Regions from separate parts of the Burkholderia crassaminum genome, predicted to be linked through region 3. Evidence: predicted binding sites of a transcription regulator. Region 3 holds the regulator's gene; each other region holds the start of a gene.

Region 1 (4,087 bases), 3.3 Mb from region 3:
GCCTGGTAGAGCTGCTGGTACTGCATCAGGTTGGCCGCTTCCTCGTTCTGGTTCACGCCCGACACCGACTGCTGCGCTTGGGTGATCTGGCCGATCAGCGAAGTCTGCGCGGCGCTCGACGACTTCAGCTGGCTCGTCGTGTTGCCGATGCTGTTCACGTAGTTCGCGTACGCACCCGTCAGCGTGGTCGAGCCGTTGCCGAACGCCTTCGAGTTGACAAGCTTCGACAGCGCGAGCGCGTTGCTGCCGTCGTTCGTGCCGCCCGTGTTCGGTGCGACCTTGAACGTGTCGCCGGCCGTGGGCGTGCCCGACACCGTGACCGTGACACCGGCCGTCAGCGTGATCGGCGAGCCGGACTGGAACGGCTGCGCGGCCGTGGTCGTCGGCGGTACGGCCGTGTTGTCGGTGACCGTGTAGGTCGGGCTAGCAGTCGTGCCGCCCATCGTGATCGTGTAGTTGTGCGGGTTGGCCGCGGCCGTCGCGCTGGTGACCGACAGCCCGCCGATCGTCCCGGTACCCGTGTTCGTCGTGGTGGCTGACGGCACGAACGGCGCCGCCGCCGCGATCGCCGAGCCGTTCGACGTCGCGAGGCCGAAGCCGTTAAGCGCGCCGCGCGTCGGCAGCACGGTGAACTGGTCGCCGGGCTGCATCTTGCCGGATGCGATCGAAAAGTTCAGGCCGCTCGCCCCGCCGAGCGTAACCGGCATCGGCCCCTTCTGCTGGTCGACCACCGTGCCGGTCGCGCGATCGGTCAGCGTGTAATTGGTACCGTCGTACGACAGCGTGTAATCGCTCGTGGTCGGCTGCGCCGAATTCGCGAACGACACGGACAGCGTCGCGGTGCCGGTGTTGCCCTGGTTCGCGTACGTGGCCGGCGTGCCGGTCGTGAACAGGTTGCCGCCGACGTTGCCCGACTGGTCGAGGCCGAGTGCGTTCTGCGCGTTGACCTGCGCGGCGAAGCTGGTCGCGATCGCGCCGAGCTGCGCTTCGGCCGGATCGAGCGTCTGGCTGCGGAACGCGAGCAGGCCGCCGAGCGTGCCGCCCGACAGCGACGTGCTGGACAGGGCCTGGTTCGGCCCCTGCGGGTTCGCGCCGGCGATGCCCTGCGACACGACGGTCAGCTCGCTCGGATCGGACGGCGACGTAACGGCCGCGAGCTGGTAGCTCGTGTTCGAGACGACCAGCGGCGTGCCGCCCGCGAGAAACACGCTGTAGCCGTCGCTGTTGCGCACGACCTGCACGCCCGCGAGGTTCGACAGGTTCGACACCGCGAGGTCGCGCTGGTCCATCAGCTGGTTCGGCGGCTGGCCCTGGCTGCTCGCGGACGCGATCTGCTGGTTCAGCTGGGCGATCTGCGCGGTGTACGCGTTGATCTGTGTGACGGTGCTCGAGATCTGCGTATTGACGCTCTGGCGCAGCGCGTCGTACTGCTGGCCGGCCGCGGTGATCTGGTTCGCGAGCGTCTGCGCATTGCTCATCGCGGTCTGCCGCACCGACGAGTCGGATGCGCTGTTCGCGACGTTCTGCAGCCCGGTGAAGTAGCTCGTGATCGAGGACGAGATGCCGGACGTCGGGTTGCCGACGTAGTTGTTCAGCTGCGTGACGAGCGAATACCACGTCGACAGCGCGCCGCTCTGCGTCTGCGCGCCGTTCAACTGATCGCTCAGGTATTGGCTGTACTGCCGCTGCACGGTGACGGTGTTCACGCCCTGCGGCATGTAGCCGCTGCTCGTGTACTGGCCGCTTGCCTCGGCATAGACGGGGCGTTCGACCGAATAGCCCGGCGTCGCCGCGTTGCTGATGTTCTGGCCGGTCGTCGTGAGGCCCCAGAGCGCGGCATTCAGGCCGCTGACACCGAGGTTCATGAGTGAGTTGGACATGCGCGATCCTGATAAGCCGGCCGCACTGCGGCCGCCGGGTTGCGTGACTCCCGGTATAACGGCCGCTTCTGGAAAAAATTGAGGAAAAAATGCACGCGCGACGCGCGCTCGCGCGCGGCCGGTGAAAGCGTGCGCCGGCAGTGCCGCACACGTTGCGCGAGCGGCCCCGGGCGGGGCCGGCCGCCGCTTGCGCGTCAGGCCCGCGCGAGCGAGCGGCGCTTCATCTCGAGCTGCGTGATCAGCCGCTGCAGCGTGTTCTCCGCGCTGCCCGGCAGCGACATGTAACGGAAGCCGAGCTGGTAGCGGCGCGACCCGTTCGGCATCTGCGTCGAGCGCTGCGACACGAGTTGCAGGTCGAGCGACAGCTTGCCGTGGCCGGTCAGCTCGAGCTCGACGTCGGGCAGCAGCGTGCCGACCTCGAGCGCCTCGACGCGTTCGTCGGCCGTGCGCAGCCCCACGCCGCCGAGCGACAGGTTATGCACTTCGAACAGGAAGCTCTCGCCGTCCGGCAGCTTGCCGCGGCACACGTACGGATCGACGACCGGCGCATCGACGCGGAAATACTCGCGGCGCTGGATGCACATCAGGACGTCGGGGAAATCGGCGACGAACGCGGGCAGCCCCTCGTAGCGCGTCTCGCGCGGCGTGCCCGTGGAGAATTCGACGCGCACGCCCTCCGGCGCGGCCGCGAACGTGCAGTGCGACGCGCCCAGGATGCCGGCGTTCTGCTCCGACAGCGCACCCCAGTCGAACGTGAACGTCCGCGCGCCGACATCCACCTCGAGCAGGCGCGTGACGAGCTGGCCGCCCGGATACTGGACGGTCAGGAAATCGCCGCGGTTCACGAGGTTGCGCAGCTGCACGCCGATTTCCAGCGGATTGCGGCGGGCATAGTCGGGCCCGGAGTGGCCTGCATCCAGGCTGGGGTCCGTCGACGTTTCGATATTCATGGCTAGCCGGTCTTTCTTGTCATGGGCGCCCGGGCAACCGGTGCGCAATAAAACCGGGCCAGAACGGGGGCCCGGTCGCAGGTCTCTCACACTTAGCGGCAGTGCTGACCGAAAGTTTAGATCGAAACGGGGATTTTTTTCGCGCAAACGTTGAAACCGCGCGCGGCGGGCTGCCGGGCGCGGTCCAGAGGGGATGACAGCGGTAGCCGACGGGGCCGTCAGCCGATCTGCTGCATGATCGAAATCAGCTTCTTCGCGTAGTTCGGGTCGGTCGCGTAGCCGGCCTTCTGCATTCCGTGCGCGAAGCCTTCGACGCTGCGGCTCGCGCTCAGCACGCCCGAGTAGCGTGGATTGTTCTTCAGCAGGCTCGCGTAATCGGTCATCGCGTGCTCGTACGAATCGTACGCGCGGAACTTCGCGACCACGCGGCGCGGCGTGCCGTTCACGTATTCCGTCGTCAGCGCCGACACCGTGCGGCCGGTCCAGCCCTTGGTCGCCTTGATGCCGAACACGTTGTAGCTCGTCGAGCCGTCGTTCGCGCGGATCTCGCGCTTGCCCCAGCCCGATTCGAGCGCGGCCTGGCCGACGATGAAACGCGCCGGGATGCCGGTCGACGCGCTGGCCGCCTGCGCGGGGCCCGCGAGCCGGTCGACGAACGCGTCGGCGTCCTGCACGCCGCTCGCGCCCTTCAGCGGCGGCGTCAGCGCGCTGCCGGCCGAGTAGCCGCGCGTGCCGGCGAGCCCGCCGTTGTTCGCCGCGTTCGCGTAGGCCTTCGCCATCGCGTTCATCGCGGCGAGGCCGCCTTCGTTACCGGACGTGCCGAGGCCGCCCGCGCCGACGTCGGCCGCCGTGTCGCTGCCCGCGCCCTGCCCCGCATTGCGCAGCAGCTGCTTCATCAGCGCGTCGGCGACGCCGATCCCGCGCGTCGACATCTGCTGCGCGAGCTGCTGGTCGAGCATCGACGTGTACAGCTTCGACGTATGCGAATCGAACAGCCCGCCGTCAGGCGACGCGTCGCGCATGCTCTTGAGCATCATCTGCGTGAACATCGCGTCGAACTGGCCGGCGACCGCCTTCGCGCCGGCCTGCGGCGACTGCTTCGCCTGCGCGCGCAGTGCGTCGAAACCCTGCACGTCGAGCGCAAAGCGCTGCGTGAGGTCGTTCGCGTTCGGGAGAGAGGCTGCCATTTAGATGATCTCCAGGTCGGCGCGCAGCGCGCCGGCGGCCTTCATCGCCTGCAGGATCGACATCAGGTCC
Region 2 (4,087 bases), on a different replicon from region 3:
TCGAGGCGCGTCACGACGATATCGGCGGCCACGCGCGCAAGGAAATCGTCGATTTCACGCTGCGCCACGACGAGACCGTGGCGAGCAACCTGGGGATGCCGTTCGCGCGCGCTTACCAGGCGTATTTCTGGGGCTGGGACGACGAGCACACGGTACCGGCCGAGCTGCACGGTCATCCGGTCTTCGCGAAACAGGGCCCCGTGTGGCGCTGGGCGGAGCGTGAATGCACGTCGTTGCTGCGCGCCTACGAGCGCGAGCGGCCGGGCTATTTCGGGCGTCAGGTGTCGCGTGCGATCGATCTGTTCGCCGATCGCGTCGAAGGGCTCGGCTGACGGCGCACGCGTGTCGGGCAACCCGCAGGCAGGCCGCCCGCCGCGCGGGTGCGAACCAGGGAAACGAACCCGGCACGTGCGAGCAGATCGCCGGGCATGAACGCCGTCGCGACGCGGCACGCCGCGCGCGACGGCGCGAGCCGGCCGATCCATTGGCCGGGGGCCGCCGACGCGGTCATCGGGCGGCCCGGCCGCGCATCACTTGTTTGCCAGCGTACCGCTGCTGTTGGCGCCGCCGAACAGCTGCGTCAGGTACTTCGTGTTCGAGTTCATCTTGGCCATCAGCGCGTTGAGTGCCGTGAACTGCGCCTGATACTGCTTGGTCAGCTGGTCGGCGTAGTCCGTCAGGTCCGACTGCTGTTTGGTGACGCGCTTCAGATCGGCGCTCAGCGCGTTCGTGCGCACGTCGATCATCCCGTCTTTCTTCGTGAACGGTTCGATCTGCTCGGCCAGACGCGCGCCGATCCCGTTCTTCGAGTTGAACAGACGCGCGACCCCCGCCTGGTTGGACGACAACGCACTGTCGAGCTTCGCGTTGTCGATCTTCAGCGTGCCGTCCTTCTCGAGCGAGATGCCGAGCGTCATCAGGTTTGTGTGCCCGTTGCCGTCCTCGTTGGGGACGCCGCGCGCGACGCTCGACGCGAGCGAGTTGCGGATCGTGTTCAGCGTCGAATCGCCGATCAACGCGCCCTGCGAGTTCGCGCCCGGCGTGAAGCTCGTCAGCGTGCCCATCGTCTTGACGACGGTGTTGTACAGGTTCACGAAATTCGTGATCGTCGTCGCCTGCGCCTTCGTATCGGTGCTGACCGTCAGCGTCTGCGGACCGGTCGCGTTGACCGCGTCCGCCGACAGGTTCAGCGTGACGCCGGTCAGCACGCCCGACACCGCGTTGCTCGCGCTGGTCGATGCGATGCCGTTGAGCGTGAACTTCGCGTCCTGCGCGGCGGTGCTCTGCTGCCACGCGGCCGCGCTGTTCGCCGATTCGATCTTCGATGCGCCGCCGGACGTGTCGGCCGTCGACTTGACGCCGAGGCTCGACAGCCCGTTGTCCCCGGACACGTCGCCGACCGCGACGCTGATCGCGTTCGCCGAGCCGGTCTTCGTCGATGAGAGCACGAGGTGCGAGCCGTCGGTGCCCTTGATGACGGTTGCGCTGATCCCCGGGTTGCCGGACGCGGCGTTGATCGCGGCCGCAATGCCCGACAGCGTGTTGTTCGTGCCGCCGACCGGGACGTTGAACGACTGGCTGCCGAGCGACAGTGTCAACGTGCCGGTGCCGAGCGCCTTGTTCCCGTCGAAGCCGGACGACGACAGCGCCTGCGCGGTTGCGATCTGCGTGACGCCGACCGTGTAGGTGCCGGCGACCGCACCGACGCCTGCGGTTGCGGTCAGGCCCTTGCCGCTCGCGACCGCGTTGAACGTCGACTGCAGGGCGCCGTTCTTCAGCGACGCGAGGCCTGCCTCGAGCGCACCCAGCGCCGACGACAGCGCGCCGAATGCGGAAATCTGCGTTGTGCTGGTGGCTTGCGCCGACGTCAGCGCCGCCGCGTGGCCGGCCGTCTTCGCGTTCACCAGCACCTTGACGAGCGCGTTGATATCCGACGAATTGCCGGTCGAGCCGCTGATGATCGATTGCACCGCCTGTTGCATCACGCTGTTCGAATTCGCGCTGCTGTTCACGGGCGTGTTTATTGCCATGGATGGTCTCCGGTTGGAAAGCGATCCCGTGACGAGCGGCTGCCGCGACGGCCTGCGGCGATTCGAAGGCAGGCCACATCCGGCGAGACGCGTTCCGGGGTTCACGGGAGTGTCGGGAAAACGTAAGGACGTGCGCTATCGTATATTTAAATCGGTATTTCTTGGTAATTTTTTGTAATGCCTGTTGAGAAAAATGCAGACGGGAACGGGGTGATTGAGTGAGGGCTAAAGGTCTGCGATTTTTTGCCGTTAACACACCGTTTTGGTTGTATTTATTCACGGATTTTTCGCTTGCCCTGCTAAACATCGTGTCGATCGACGGCGTGTGGAAGGCGTTCTCCCTGGCCGGTATCGGGCTGAAATCCTTGCCTGTTGGGCGATATCCGTTGCGGGTGACTTCGGCCTGCATGCCCGCGAAACGTTTTCGCATTGCCAATGCTTATTCCCGGGCCATGTGTCTTTTTCTGAAACATGCCCAATCGATTGCAATATCGGTCGAGTTGCGGGAATGAAGTTGGCCTGCGTGAATCACATATTGAAATTGCCGTTGAATGACAGTGCGTGATGCACAGCTGTGACCGATTCGTGTCAATTGAAGTCGAAAATATCGAATGAATCAGGCGGCCTGAAAGAAGCGGGGCATTTTCGTGTTCTTGAATCATGGAGCAGGTTGGTTTGCACTCCCCGCAGGCCGCTATCTATCGACGATGTTGTCTTCGATTGTCCACTAAATTGATACAGCGAATCATGTTTTGACGGATTGATGATTCCCGTGGGGACAGTAGACTGCATCCGTGCTTCGCCAGAACCGATCCGGAGCGCGCCGGGAACGGTGCGACCAGACGGATTCTTCGGCGGCGGGCCAGCCGGCTTGCTGTCCGATTGTGCGAGGAGTGATTCGTTGCCGACCTGGCGCGCCGCTTCGGCGCATCTCGGCACCGGATGCATCAAACCGTCAATTCAAGGGTGATTGCTATGCGTTACGTTTCGCTGGAGTCGAAGAAGGACGAGCTGCTGCTGGCGGCTCGCGTGCTGTTGATGGTCCTGTTCGTGCTGTTCGGCTGGCAGAAGCTGAACGGCTTCTCGGGCACCGTCGCGTACATGGCGTCGACGGGGAACCCGGCGCCCGAGCTGGCAGCCGCGATCGCGGTGGCGGTCGAGCTGGCCGGCGGCCTGCTGATCGCGGCCGGCTTCTATACGCGTCCGCTCGCACTGGTGTTCGCCGCCTATACGCTCGCGACCGCGCTGATCGGCCATCGCTACTGGGCGCTGCAGGGGATGGAGCAATACATGGCGATGATCAACTTCTACAAGAACATCAGCATCATCGGCGGGTTGCTGTTGCTCGCGCTGACCGGGCCGGGGCGGTATTCGCTCGACCGGAAGTAAGGCGGGGCGGAGTTTCCGTGCAGGTTCGGAGCCCGGTGCACGAAAGTGCGCCGGGCTTTGTTTTGTTAGTGGGGCGTGACGTGTGGCGGTAGCGCAGGGCCGCAGAGCGGCGGGAATCCATGTGCCCTCGATCACTGACCGGCACGCATCAGATACATTCGAATTCCTGATTAATTCGAGCAGTGTCGGCGCTGCCATGATCGCGGCGGGTTGCCCGTCATTCGTTGCTCGCTTGACTGTCCCACGCATCCGTAGCTTGATCGGCTCCGGGTTGAAGCCCCTGCGCGTATTTGATCGGCACGGCTTTCTTGCGTTTGCGCGGCGTGAAGCGGTGCCCAGGCCATCGATTGATGCCTCACACCCAAAAGTTGCGATAGGCTCTGGGGAATCCCCGTTCCCCTTTCACAGATGGCTACCGTGCCGCAATCGACCGTCCTTCTCATCGGCGCCGCCGGCCTCCTGGGCCGAGCGGTTGCCGCATCCCTGTCCCGCGAGTCTTCGTTAAACCTCGTCGCGACGATCCGCAACCCGCAAGGCGCAGGCGCAAAACGCCTTGCGCTGCCCCCGGAAAACCTCGCCGAACTCGACGTCCTCGACGAACCGGCCCTCGAACACCTGTTCGCCACCCGCCAGCCGGCGGCCGTGATCATCTGCGCGGCCGAACGCCG
Region 3 (4,087 bases):
CGGCGCTCGCCCGCCCGGCCGTCAATCCGTATGCCGCAGGCGAAGGCGGGTTGCCGGACGTGTTCTCGTCGGTGTTCGGCGCCAGCGCCGAAGCGGACGACACGGCGGCGCAAGGTTCGACGATCGATGCGGACGCGCCGGCCGTCATTCCGGCGGCAGCGCCGTCGGCAGCCGCGCACGCCACTGGTGCGCCGGCCGCCGGAGTGCCGGCCACGGCTTCCGAACCCGCACCGTGGCTGGTCGAGCACGCGAAGCGCCTGACACAGCAGCGCGATGCGCTGATGGCGCGCACGCAGGCGCCGCCCGCCGCGCCGCAGGCGAGCGCGCCGGCCCCGCAGGCCGCCGCGAGCACGACGCCGCCCGACTGGGCGCGCGACATCGTGCGCGACGCCGAACGCCGGATGCCGGCCGCCGCCCCCCGCGTGCCCGACACGAGCGCGGCGCATGCCGCGAAGGCGGCCGAGCGCACGCGCCTGTCCCCCGACGCCGCTGCCGCGGTGGCCGATGCGGTGAAGTCGCGCATCGAGCGGATCGTCAACGATACGGTGATGCAGGAGCTCGGCGAGCTGCGCGGGATGATGGAAGAGCAGTTCGACAGCCTGATGTGGCACGACCGCCAGCGTCGCAGCGCCGTGCATGGCGCGTTGACGAAGCACCTGTTCGCGGCCGGTTTCTCCGCGCAGCTCGTGCGGATGCTGGTCGACAACATGCCGTCCGGCGACGGCGCGCAGACCTTCGAGCAGGCCGCCGAATGGGCGCAGTCGGTGCTCGCGGCGAACCTGCCGGTGCTCGACAGCGAGGACGCGCTGATGGAGCGCGGCGGCGTGTTCGCGCTGATGGGGCCGACGGGCGTCGGCAAGACGACCACCACCGCGAAGCTGGCCGCACGCTGCGTGATGCGCTTCGGCGCGAGCAAGGTCGCGCTGCTGACCACCGACAGCTACCGGATCGGCGGCCACGAGCAACTGCGCATCTTCGGCAAGATCCTCGGCGTGCCCGTGCACGCGGTGAAGGATGCCGGCGACCTCGCGCTCGCGCTGTCCGAACTGCGCAACAAGCACATTGTGCTGATCGACACGATCGGCATGAGCCAGCGCGACCGCGCGGTGTCCGACCAGATCGCGATGCTGCACGGCGCGAACGCGCCGGTGCAGCGCCTGCTGCTGCTCAACGCGACGAGCCACGGCGACACGCTCAACGAAGTCGTGCAGGCGTACCGCAGCGCGGGCGAGCATCCGGACCTGGCCGGCTGCATCCTCACGAAGCTCGACGAGGCGACCCACCTCGGCGGCGTGCTCGACACGGTGATCCGCTACAAGCTGCCGATCCATTACGTGTCGACCGGCCAGAAGGTGCCGGAGAACCTGTACGTCGCGTCGACCAAATTCCTGCTGAAGAGCGCGTTCTGTGTACCGCGCGACGGCTCGCCCTTCGTGCCGCAAGACGAGGACATGCCGACGCTGCTTTCCGCACTGACCGCACGTTCCACCGCCGAGCTGCACGAGGTGCGATTTGGATAAACGGATCATCGACCAGGCCGAAGGGCTGCGGCGCCTGCTGGCCGGGCGCGCGTCGCGCATCGTCGCGGTGGCGGGCGGGCCGGCGGGTGTCGGCTGCACGTCCACCGTCGTGAACCTGGCGGCGGCGCTCGCGTCGCTCGGCAAGGATGTGCTCGTCGTCGACGAGCGCGCCGACGTGCATTCGGCCAGCGCGACGCTCGCGGGCGCGTGGCTGCGCGACGGCGAGCGCACGCGGGTCGCGGCCGGCTTCGGCCTGTGCGGCGCCGCACGGCTCGCGCGCGCCGGCTACACCGACGCGCAGCTGAGCGATTTCATCGACGGGCCGGCCGACATCGTCCTCGTCGACGCGCAGCTCGGCGCCGACGGTTCGTTTTCGGCGCTCGCACGTGAAGCGCACGACGTGCTGGTCGTGACGCGGGTCGCCGCGCAGGCGATCACCGAAGCGTACGCGTGCATGAAGCGGCTGCATTTCGCGCATGCGTTCGCGCAGTTCCGCGTGCTGACCAATCACGTCGGCAGCCACGCGGACGCGAAGGTCGCGTTCGACAACCTCGCGGGCGTCGCGAGCCGCTACCTGACGGTGTCGATCGCCGACGCGGGGTGCGTGAGCGCCGATCCGCTCGTCGAGCATGCGCGCGAGCTGATGCGCGCGGCGGTCGACGCGTTCCCGTCGTCGGCCGCCGCGCGCGACTACCGGCAGATTGCCGCCGACCTGCTGTACTGGCCGATGCGCCCGCGAACGGGCGCGGGCCGCGCCGTGCACGCGGGCGGCAAGCCGTCGTATGAGGCGGGCGCGGCACACGCCGCGTGAGTGCCACCGGAAGGAGGGGGCCATGATGTACAACGCTCAAGGAAAGATGTCCCAGGCCGACGTGCTCGCGCAATATGCGCCGCTCGTGCGCCGCCTCGGGCTGCAGCTCGTCGCGAAGATGCCGGCGAGCGTCGACCTCGACGACCTGATCCAGGCCGGCATGATCGGCCTGATGGACGCGGCCGGCCGCTACAAGGAAGACCAGGGCGCGCAGTTCGAGACCTACGCGACGCAGCGCATTCGCGGCGCGATGCTCGACGAGCTGCGCAGCAACGACTGGCTGCCGCGCAGCCTGCGCAAGACGTCGCGCGAGGTCGAGCACGCGGTGCACCAGGTCGAGCAGCATCTCGGTCGCTCGGCGAGCGAGACCGAGATCGCGGAGCACCTGAAGATGCCGCTCGACGAATACCAGGGGATGTTGCAGGACCTGCACGGCAGCCAGCTGATCTACTACGAGGATTTCGACCGCGCGGCCGACGACGAGCCGTTCCTCGACCGCTATCGCGTCGATCACGCCGATCCGCTGTCGGCGCTGCTCGACGAGCACCTGCGCGAAGCGCTCGTCGAGGCGATCGAGCGGCTGCCGGAGCGCGAGAAGCTGCTGATGTCGCTGTACTACGAACGGGGTCTGAATCTGCGCGAGATCGGCGCGGTGCTCGAAGTGAGCGAGTCGCGCGTATGCCAGTTGCACAGCCAGGCCGTCGCGCGCCTGCGCGCACGGCTGCGCGAACAGGCGTGGGTCGGCGCGGAATCCTGACCCTTTCCTGACGGCCGCGCGCGCCGACGCCGCGCGCCTGGCATCGGTGTGCGCATTTTGCGCGCCGATTTGCTACAATCCTTCCCGTTTTCCGAGGAGCGTTGCGACGGGCCAGTCTGGGCCCGCCAGGCTCGGAAGGCTTCACCAAGCAGCCGTGCGGCGCGCGTTTAGCGTGTTGTCGCGCCGGCCCCGCTTCCTGAACGGCGCTCACGTCACCAATCTAGAAACTTTTTAGAAAGGAGGGCGTGATGAACGCCATTATCGATTCCAAAGCTTCCAACGATTTCGTCGTCGCCGACATGGCGCTGGCCGGCTGGGGCCGCAAGGAACTGAACATTGCCGAGACCGAAATGCCGGGCCTCGTGCAGATCCGCGACGAATACAAGGCACAGCAGCCGCTGAAGGGCGCGCGCATCGCCGGTTCGCTGCACATGACGATCCAGACGGGCGTGCTGATCGAGACGCTGAAGGCGCTCGGCGCGGACGTCCGCTGGGCGTCGTGCAACATCTTCTCGACCCAGGACCACGCGGCTGCCGCGATCGTCGAAGCCGGCACGCCGGTGTTCGCGTTCAAGGGCGAATCGCTCGACGAATACTGGGAGTTCTCGCACCGCATCTTCGAATGGCCGAACGGCGAATTCGCGAACATGATCCTGGACGACGGCGGCGACGCAACGTTGCTGCTGATCCTCGGCTCGAAGGCCGAGAAGGACCGTTCGGTGATCGCGAAGCCGACCAACGAGGAAGAAGTCGCGCTGTACAAGTCGATCGCGGCGCACCTCGACATCGACCCGACCTGGTACTCGAAGCGCCTCGCGCACATCAAGGGCGTGACCGAAGAAACCACGACCGGCGTGCACCGCCTGTACCAGATGGAAAAGGACGGCCGCCTGCCGTTCCCGGCGTTCAACGTGAACGATTCGGTCACGAAGTCGAAGTTCGACAACCTGTACGGCTGCCGTGAATCGCTGGTCGACGGCATCAAGCGCGCGACCGACG

Evidence for each region. The regulator FliA, encoded in region 3, starts transcription of late flagellar genes. The targets are predictions, from matches to a motif close to CTAAAGTTTNNNNNNNNNNNGCCGNTA.
Region 1: the regulator FliA is predicted to act here: its motif matches at 1,937-1,963, upstream of flgK (flagellar hook-associated protein FlgK).
Region 2: the regulator FliA is predicted to act here: its motif matches at 2,154-2,180, upstream of fliD (flagellar filament capping protein FliD).

The regions. Positions count from the first base shown of each region.
Region 1 covers NZ_OZ183799.1:3,518,675-3,522,761, forward strand. Annotated here, with positions in the region: gene flgK (flagellar hook-associated protein FlgK) at 1-1,880, opposite strand, end outside; gene ACPTTF_RS16345 (flagellar brake protein) at 2,075-2,830, opposite strand; gene flgJ (flagellar assembly peptidoglycan hydrolase FlgJ) at 3,049-4,017, opposite strand; gene ACPTTF_RS16355 (flagellar basal body P-ring protein FlgI) at 4,018-4,087, opposite strand, start outside.
Region 2 covers NZ_OZ183801.1:78,689-82,775, forward strand. Annotated here, with positions in the region: gene ACPTTF_RS33640 (hypothetical protein) at 1-332, shown strand, start outside; gene fliD (flagellar filament capping protein FliD) at 531-2,030, opposite strand; gene ACPTTF_RS33650 (hypothetical protein) at 2,249-2,542, shown strand; gene ACPTTF_RS33655 (DoxX family protein) at 3,006-3,419, shown strand; gene ACPTTF_RS33660 (dTDP-4-dehydrorhamnose reductase family protein) at 3,828-4,087, shown strand, end outside.
Region 3 covers NZ_OZ183799.1:235,909-239,995, forward strand. Annotated here, with positions in the region: gene flhF (flagellar biosynthesis protein FlhF) at 1-1,520, shown strand, start outside; gene ACPTTF_RS01000 (MinD/ParA family protein) at 1,513-2,331, shown strand; gene ACPTTF_RS01005 (RNA polymerase sigma factor FliA) at 2,354-3,088, shown strand; S-adenosyl-L-homocysteine riboswitch at 3,176-3,304, shown strand; gene ahcY (adenosylhomocysteinase) at 3,337-4,087, shown strand, end outside.